DNA from 2 places in the Nocardioides sp. NPDC059952 genome. Region 1 is predicted to be linked to the other one. Evidence: riboswitches for the same ligand, from Rfam matches in the RefSeq annotation. Region 1 holds a riboswitch; the other holds the start of a gene.
What was found. A riboswitch is a leader RNA that binds a small molecule or an ion and turns the genes downstream of it on or off. The one in region 1 is predicted to bind S-adenosylmethionine.

Region 1 (4,192 bases):
GAGGCAGGCGTACGCCAGCTCGAGCGGCTCCTCGCCAAGGCGCTGCGCAAGGCGGCGACACGTTTGGCCACCGGGGCCGAGCATGTCGACGTCGACCTGGACAACCTCAAGGACCTCGTCGGACGGCCGCGGTTCACGCCGGAGTCGGCGGAGCGTACGTCGGTCCCGGGGGTCGCCACCGGGCTGGCCGTGACCGGCCTGGGTGGGGACGTGCTCTTCATCGAGGCGTCCGCTGCCGACGGGCAGACCGGCCTGAACATCACCGGCCAGCTCGGTGAGGTGATGAAGGAGTCCGCGCAGATCGCGCTCTCCTTCGTCCGCTCGCACGCGGCCGAGCTCGGGGTGGACCCGGCGGTGCTGGACCGCTCGCTCCACGTTCACGTGCCCGCCGGTGCGGTGCCCAAGGACGGCCCGAGCGCCGGCATCACCATGGTCACCGCGCTCACCTCGCTCGCGACCGGACGCCCGGTACGCAGCGAGGTCGGCATGACCGGCGAGGTCTCGCTCTCCGGCCGGGTGCTGCCCATCGGCGGCCTCAAGCAGAAGCTGCTCGCCGCCCAGCGGGCCGGTCTGACCGAGGTCTTCGTGCCGCAGCGCAACGAGCCCGATCTGGACGAGGTGCCCGACGAGGTGAAGCAGGCGCTGAAGATCAATCTGGTGAGTGATGTCAGGGATGTCGTACGCGGCGCCCTCGCGCCCGTGGCCGGGGGTGCCAGCACGGCCAGCTCGGTTGCCGCTGCCTGACCGGATCGTTCCGGATGCTGCCCGCTTGATGCCTCGTGCATCGAGCGGGCAGCTCGCACACTGGAGGCATGAGCAACCGAGCCCTTCTCGTCATCGACATCCAGGAATCCTTTCGTCAGCAGGAATTGTGGGACCAGACCCTCCATCCCGATATCGCCGAGCGCGCAGACCGGCTGGTGAGCCTCGCGCGTGCCGCCGGAGACCTGGTCGTCTGGGTGCTGCACACCGAGCCCGGCAGCGGTGGTGCGTTCGACCCGGCCTCGGGCCATGTGCGCTACCTGGAAGGGCTGAGCGGCCCGCAGTCGGGTGACGTCGAGGTGCGCAAGACCTCGCACAACGCGTTCACCACGACCAACCTGCAGCAGGTGCTGACCGAGCACGGGATCACCGAGCTCGTGGTCTGCGGGATCCGTGCCGAGCAGTGTGTCGAGACCAGCGCCCGGATCGGCTCCGACCTCGGCTACCGGGTCACCTATGTCGCCGACGCGGTGACCACCGAGCCGCTGGGAGGCCTGTCCGCGGAGGAGGTCGTGGAGCGTACGAAACTCGTGCTCAGCGGCCGGTTTGCCGAGATCGTGACCATCGCCGATCTGGAGGCTGTGGCAGCATCTGCGGCGTGAGCGAGCGCCAGCGAGCGATCAATGTGATCATGATGCCGTCACATCCGTATCCTTTCTTCTCCTCAACGGGTGTGGCGGCATGAGCAAGGTCGTGTTCGTGCTGCTGCCTGGCGTACATCTGCTCGACCTCGCCGGGCCGGCACAGGCGTTCCACACCGCTGGCAACCTGGGGCACCCCTACGACCTCGTCTACGTCGCGGGCGCCGAGCCGGGGGAGGTGGTCTCGGCCCAGGGGCTGCCGCTGTCGGTCACCGCGGAGTGGCCGGACCTCGACCCCGGCGACCTGCTCCTCGTGCCGGGGTGGCGGGCGGCGTACGACCTCGTCGCCGGCCCTCGGCTCTCCCGGGAGACAGTCGAGCGGCTGCGTGCCCATCATGCGGCCGGGGGCGAGGTGGCGAGCGTCTGCGCCGGCGCCGATGCCCTCGGCCAGGCGGGTCTCCTCGACGGCCGTCTCTGCACCACCCATCACGACCTCCAGGACGCGCTGTCCAGCCGCTATCCGAAGGCCCGGGTGGTGCGCGACGTGCTCTTCACCAGCGATGACCGGATCGTGACGTCGGCCGGCATCGCCAGTGGCATCGACCTGAGCCTGCACCTGCTCGCGATGCGCCACGGACCGGCGCTGGCGGCTCGTGTCGCCCGAGACATGGTCGTCTACGCGCGGCGCAACGGCGACCAGCCGCAGGAGAGCGTCCTGCTGCGCCACCGGAACCATCTCGACGACACCGTCCACCACGTGCAGGACGTGATCGACGGCCGGTTCGCCGAGGCGCTCCCGCTCGCCGTCCTTGCCGAGGGCGCGGGGGTGAGCGAGCGCACCCTGACCCGCGCCTTCGTGAGCGCGACCGGTCTCACCCCGCTCCGCTACCAGCAGGCGCTTCGGCGTGAGCGCGCCGACCATCTGCTGGCCGCGGGCACCACCATGGAGTCGGCCGCCCGAGCGGTGGGCTTCGACGACGCCCGGATGCTGCGCCGCCTCCGCGCCCGCTGACCGCCGTCCAGATAGCGGACATGTGGTCCGCGGAGTGGAACCCGGATGTGTTTGGTGCCGGATACCTGCCGTACGATCGCTACTGCTCATCGAGAGGGACTGAGGGAACGGCCCAGTGAAGTCCCGGCAACCGACCGCGAGCCTCCTCCCATGCCAGGGCGGGTAGCGGAGCAGGTGCTAATTCCGGCCCGGCGCGAGAGACGTGATCGGGGAAGATGAGGAGGAGGTTTCTCATGAGCGCTGCAACCGAGGAGAAGAACGGTCTGCGCGAGGGCGCGTTCGGGAACGCATCGGCACTCTCGTGCCGAGAGTGCGGCAACCAGGTCGAGCTCGGACCGCATTACGCCTGTCCGGAGTGTTTCGGGCCACTGGAGGTGGCCTATGACTTCCCGGCCGTGACCCGTGAGGAGATCGAGGCCGGACCCCGCAACATCTGGCGCTACAAGGCGCTGCTGCCGGTGCCCGACGACATCGAGCAGAGCCCCAACACCGAGCCCGGCTTCACCCGGCTCCTGGACGCGAAGAACCTCGCCAAGGAGCTCGGCATCGAGAAGATCTGGGTGAAGGACGACTCGACCAACCCGACCAACTCCTTCAAGGACCGCGTGGTCGCCTGTGCGCTGAGCGCCGCCCGTGAGCTCGACGCCAAGGTCTTCGCCTGCCCGAGCACCGGCAACCTGGCCAACGCGGTGGCGGCGGCCGGGGCGCGGGCGGGCATCCCGACAGCGGTCTTCATCCCGAGCAACCTCGAGCAGCCCAAGCAGGTCAACTCCGCGATCTTCACCGACAACCTGATCGCCGTCGACGGCAACTACGACGACGTCAACAAGCTCGCCCAGGAGATCGCGGCGGAGGAGGACGGCTGGGCGTTCGTGAACGTCAACGTACGTCCCTTCTACGCCGAGGGCTCCAAGACGCTCGGCTTCGAGATCGCCGAGCAGCTCGGCTGGCGCCTGCCCGACCAGATCGTCATCCCGGTGGCCTCCGGATCCCAGCTGACCAAGGTCGACAAGGCCTTCAAGGAGCTGATCAAGCTCGGTCTGGTCGAGGAGAAGCCCTACCGGATCTTCGGCGCCCAGGCGACCGGCTGCAACCCGGTCGCGACCGCGTTCAAGGCCGGCGTCGACGCCATCCGCCCGGTCAAGCCCGACACGATCGCCAAGTCGCTGGCCATCGGCAACCCCGCCGACGGCATCTACGTCCTCGACGCCACCCGCTCCTCCGGTGGCGCCGTCGAGGAGGTCACCGACGACGAGATCCGCGCCGCGATCGTGCTCCTGGCCCGCACCGAGGGCATCTTCACCGAGACCGCCGGCGGCACCACGCTCGCGGTCACCAAGAAGCTCGTCGAGACCGGCGCTCTGGACCCGAGCCTGGAGACGGTGATCATCAACACCGGCCACGGCCTCAAGACGCTCGACGCGATCAGCGGCATCGTCGGTCCCCGCGCCACCATCGCCCCCAACTACGACTCCTTCGAGGAAGCCGGGCTCTCGCAGGCGTAGGGCTTGTCCCTTCGTCACGGTATGCAGACGAAGGCTCACATCCCCGGCGGAGTTCCGCGCGGGATGTGGCCCTTGACCTGCATACCTTGACGAAGGAACCCTCGCGTTCACACTCGTGCGCTACAGATAAGAAATGTGAGCAGCGCGAAGACGAGTGAAGAGGCCAGATGGCTCGGTGTGGTCGCCGCGACCGCCGGAGTCGCCGGCGCGATCGGCGTGGTGGGGGCGGCGGCCGGTGCCGGGTTCGTGACGTTGCTGAAGAGACAGGCGGCGCATGCACGCGACGTGATCGGCAAGCCGCTCGGCGAGGAGGCGATCTACGCCGACAAGGT
Region 2 (4,192 bases), on a different contig from region 1:
TCGGATCGCGCCAGAGCTGCCTCGGGCGGTGCCCAGCCGACCGGGTGCGCGTCGGGCGGAACCCAAGCCGTCGGCGGCCCGCGACTGGCTTGCCAAGCTCGAGCCGGCCACGGCCTGGGCGGCCGAGAAGTGGGCCACCCGGAGCACCGGATCCAGGAGCAGCGGATCCAGGAGCAGCGGCGGTCGTCCGCCGGCCACCACCTGGCGCCGCTGGGGGAAGGTCACCGCGAAGGTGGCGCTGGTCGGGTTCTTGGCCATCGCCCTGATCGGGTCGGTGACGGCGATCGTGGCCTACAACCGGATCGCGGTGCCTGACCCCAACGCCGCCTTCGAGGTGGAGACGTCCTTCGTCTACTACGGCAACGGCAAGACCGAGCTCGGCCGTTACCAGGAGGGTGACCAGAACCGGATCAAGCTGGACGCCGACCAGATCCCGGAGATGGTCAAGAACGCCGTGGTGGCCGCCGAGGACCGCACCTTCTACGAGAACAGCGGCGTCGACGTGAAGGGCATCGTGCGGGCGGCGTTCTCCAACACCACCGAGGGCACCTCGGGTGGCGCCTCCACGATCACCCAGCAGTACGTCAAGAACTACTACCTGACCTCCGAGTACTCCTACACCCGCAAGCTGAAGGAAGCGGTCATCGCCCTGAAGCTGACCAGGCAGAAGAGCAAGGACCAGATCCTCACCGACTATCTCAACACGATCTACTTCAACCGCGGCGCCTACGGCATCGAGGCGGCCGCGAAGGCCTACTTCGCGAAGCCCACCAAGGACCTGTCGCTGCGGGAGACGGTGGCGCTCGCGGCCATCCTCAACAACCCGGCCGGGTTCGACCCCGCCAGCAGCACCTTCCGGGGTGAGGAGAAGCTGCTCGGCCGCTACCAGTACGTCCTCTCCGGCATGGTCGACCTCGGCTACCTGAAGCAGGCCGAGGCCGACAAGGTGAAAGACGCGCTGCCGAAGTTCCCCGCGAAGACGGTGTCGAGCCGGCTCGGCGGCCAGCGTGGCCATGCGCTGACCATGATCAAGGCCGAGCTGCTCGGCCTCAAGGGCGCCGACGGCAAGCCGATGTTCACCGAGGAGAAGATCGACAGCGGTGGCCTCCGGATCACCGCGACGCTCTCGCCCAAGGTCATGAAGGCATCGGCGACCGCGGCCAAGACCGTGAAGCCGAAGAACCGGAAGGCGTACGTCAAGGGCGACCCCGACCAGAAGAACGCCCTCCACGTGGCGACCGCCTCGGTCGACGTCGGGTCTGGAGCGCTGCTCGGCTTCTACGGTGGCCAGGACTATCTCGACAGCCAGCAGAACTGGGCCGCGACCGGTGGTCACGCCGGGTCGACGATGAAGGCCTTCGCCACCGCCGCGGCGATCGGGAAGGGCTACTCGCTGAACTCGACGTGGGCCGGAGACTCGCCGTTCACCACCTACGCCGGCTCCGAGGTGGTCAACGAGGGTGAGCAGGCCGGGATCGCGGACGGGATGGACTACGGCCAGCACATCACCATGCTCAAGGCGATGGAGCAGTCGGTGAACACGGCCTACATCGACATGACCGAGTCGATGGGTGGCCCCGAGGAGGGCCGCAAGGCGATCTACGACACCGCGGTCGCCGCGGGGGTCGCCCCGGCGAAGGCGAACCCGAAGTTCCCGGGGATCCCCAGCACCACCACCGACTTCGACCACAAGACCGACGACCGGATCGCGCTCGGCCGTGCCAACGTCAGCCCGATCAACATGGCCAACGCCTATGCCACGATCGCCGATGGCGGCTACCGCCACGACGTGCACGTGGTGAAGAAGGTCCGCGACCGCGCCGGCAACGTCCTCTACAGCTGGAACGGCCGCAAGAACGCCCGGCACGCGATCTCCGAGGACGTCGCCGCCGACGTGACCTACGCGATGCAGGGCGTCGTGCAGAGCGGCTCCGGCCAGAAGGCGCAGAGCATCGGCCGGCCGGTGGCCGGCAAGACCGGCACCGGCACGTGCACCAGCGCGCAGCACGTTTGCTCGTCGTGGTTCGTCGGGTTCACCCCGCAGATCGCGACCGCCGTGCGCTACTCGCGCGGCAACGGCGAGGGCAAGCTCGACGGCGGCTGGATGCCGTCCTACTTCGGCGCCGACTATCCCACCGAGACCTGGGCGGCCATCATGGCCGAGGCCATGGAGGGCAAGGAGGTCGAGAACTTCCCCGAACCCGTCTACGTCGACGGCCAGGATCCCGAGTCCGGCCACGAGGAGGAGCTGATCGCTCCGCCCGCTCCGCCTGCTCCACCTGAGGGTGAAGACGGCGAGGAGTGCGACCCGGTCTCGGAGTTCTTCGGCACCTGCGACAACGGGGACGACCACGGCAACCCCTGGGAGGGGCGTCCGTGATCTGAGACGCGTGCCCACCGATCGAGATATCGAGTTGGTGGGCGCGCCAGGTCTCGGGCAGGATTCTGGCGAAGGTCACGACTGCCAGCGCGAAGCCCCGGCTTGCTGGCGGGCAACCCTCCCACGCGGTGGGGTGCTCCGGGTGACGACCAGGCCCTCGCCGAGGTGGCGCGGGCAAGCGCGTGCTTCGCCGGGCAGCCTTGGCGGAGCCATGACCCGAAGGGTGCCCCCATGTCCCTGCTTCCGCTCGTCGGCTCGAACACTCAGGTCCCGCTGCTGGACGGAACGACCACGACGTACGCCAACCTCGACGTGGCCGCGTCGGCGCCGGCGCTGCAGAGCGTGGCCGACCGGGTGGCCGAGGTCCTGCCCTGGTACGCCTCGGTCCACCGTGGCGCCGGCTACCTGTCCCAGGTCTCGACCGCCCTCTACGAGGAGTCGCGCGCGACCATCGGCGCCTACGTCGGCGCGCGAAATGACGACGTCACCGTCATCACCCGAAACACCACCGACGCGGTGAACCTGCTGGGGGGCTGCGTACCGGGCAGGGTCCTCGTCCTCGACATCGAGCACCACGCCAACCTGCTCCCGTGGCGCCGTGTCGGTGCCGGCGTCACCGTGGTCGCGGGCCGGGATACCCTCGCCGGCACCATCGACGCCCTCGCCGGGGAGCTGGCCCGGGACAGCTTCGCCCTGGTCGCGATCACCGGTGCCTCCAACGTCACCGGCGAGGCGCTCCCGGTCGGCGAGATCGTCACCCTGGCCCACGCCCACGGCGCCCGGGTGCTCGTCGACGGTGCCCAGCTGCTCGCCCACCGCCACTTCTCGCTGGCCGCGACCGGCGCCGACTACGTCGCATTCTCCGGCCACAAGCTCTACGCGCCCTACGGCGCCGGCGCCCTGGTCGGGCGTCGCGACTGGCTCGACGTCGGCACCCCCTACCTCGCCGGGGGAGGGGCCGTCGACGACGTCGAGGTGGGGGAGACCACGTGGCAGCCCGCGCCCGCGCGTCACGAGGGCGGCTCGCCCAACGTCATCGGTGCCGCCGCGCTGGCCGCTGCGTGTACGACTCTCGGTGGCCTCTCGGCCGCCGACCTGGACCGCCACGAGGCGTCGCTGAGGGGGCGCCTCGTGGCCGGCCTGTCCGCGCTGAACGGCGTCGACGTCGTCCGCCTGTGGCCCGACTCCGACGAGCCTGTCGGCGTGGTCACGTTCACCGTCGACGGCATCGAGCCGGGCAAGGTCGCGGCCTACCTCTCGGCCGAGCACGGCCTGGGCGTACGCGATGGCCGCTTCTGCGCGCAGCCGCTCCTCAAGCGCCTCGGGCTCACCGCAGGCGCGGTCCGCGCGAGCATCGGCATCGGCACCTCGCTCGCCGACGTGGACCGCCTGGTCGCCGGCGTACGGTCCCTTCTCGCCGGTGACGTCCAGGGCGACTACGTCCTCACCGACGGTGCCTGGACCCTCACCGAGGACCCCCGCCCCCTCGTCGGGCCGGCCGGTCTCACCCGCCTGGCCGACACCGCCGGCTCCTGCGGCGCTGCTGTCTGACCACCCCCTGCCGAGGCGTCAGGTACGGCGGGCGAGGAGTCAGTTACGTCGGGCGAGGCGTCAGTTACGTCGGGCGAGTGGGCATCGCGGTGACGCCTCGGCCGACCGGAGCGACGCCTCGGCCAGCGCGCGTGACGCCTCGGCCGCGGGGATGAATCGGGGCGTTCGCGGTGTTGAGCAACTGTGAGCGAACGAGTGCATGGCGAGCGGAAGGTACGCGGCGGCAAGCTGGTCGTCGTCGACGCGACGGTCTCCGCCGAC

Region 2: another riboswitch for S-adenosylmethionine. It lies ahead of ACFV9G_RS12210 (aminotransferase class V-fold PLP-dependent enzyme); the one in region 1 lies ahead of thrC (threonine synthase).

The regions. Positions count from the first base shown of each region.
Region 1 is NZ_JBHWLY010000004.1:27,378-31,569, forward strand. It holds gene lon (endopeptidase La) at 1-744, shown strand, start outside; gene ACFV9G_RS02765 (isochorismatase family protein) at 813-1,364, shown strand; gene ACFV9G_RS02770 (GlxA family transcriptional regulator) at 1,444-2,355, shown strand; SAM riboswitch class I at 2,439-2,577, shown strand; gene thrC (threonine synthase) at 2,589-3,860, shown strand; gene ACFV9G_RS02780 (SGNH/GDSL hydrolase family protein) at 3,996-4,192, shown strand, end outside.
Region 2 is NZ_JBHWLY010000021.1:62,770-66,961, reverse strand. It holds gene ACFV9G_RS12215 (transglycosylase domain-containing protein) at 1-2,380, shown strand, start outside; SAM riboswitch class IV at 2,454-2,567, shown strand; gene ACFV9G_RS12210 (aminotransferase class V-fold PLP-dependent enzyme) at 2,612-3,931, shown strand; gene ACFV9G_RS12205 (biotin/lipoate A/B protein ligase family protein) at 4,115-4,192, shown strand, end outside.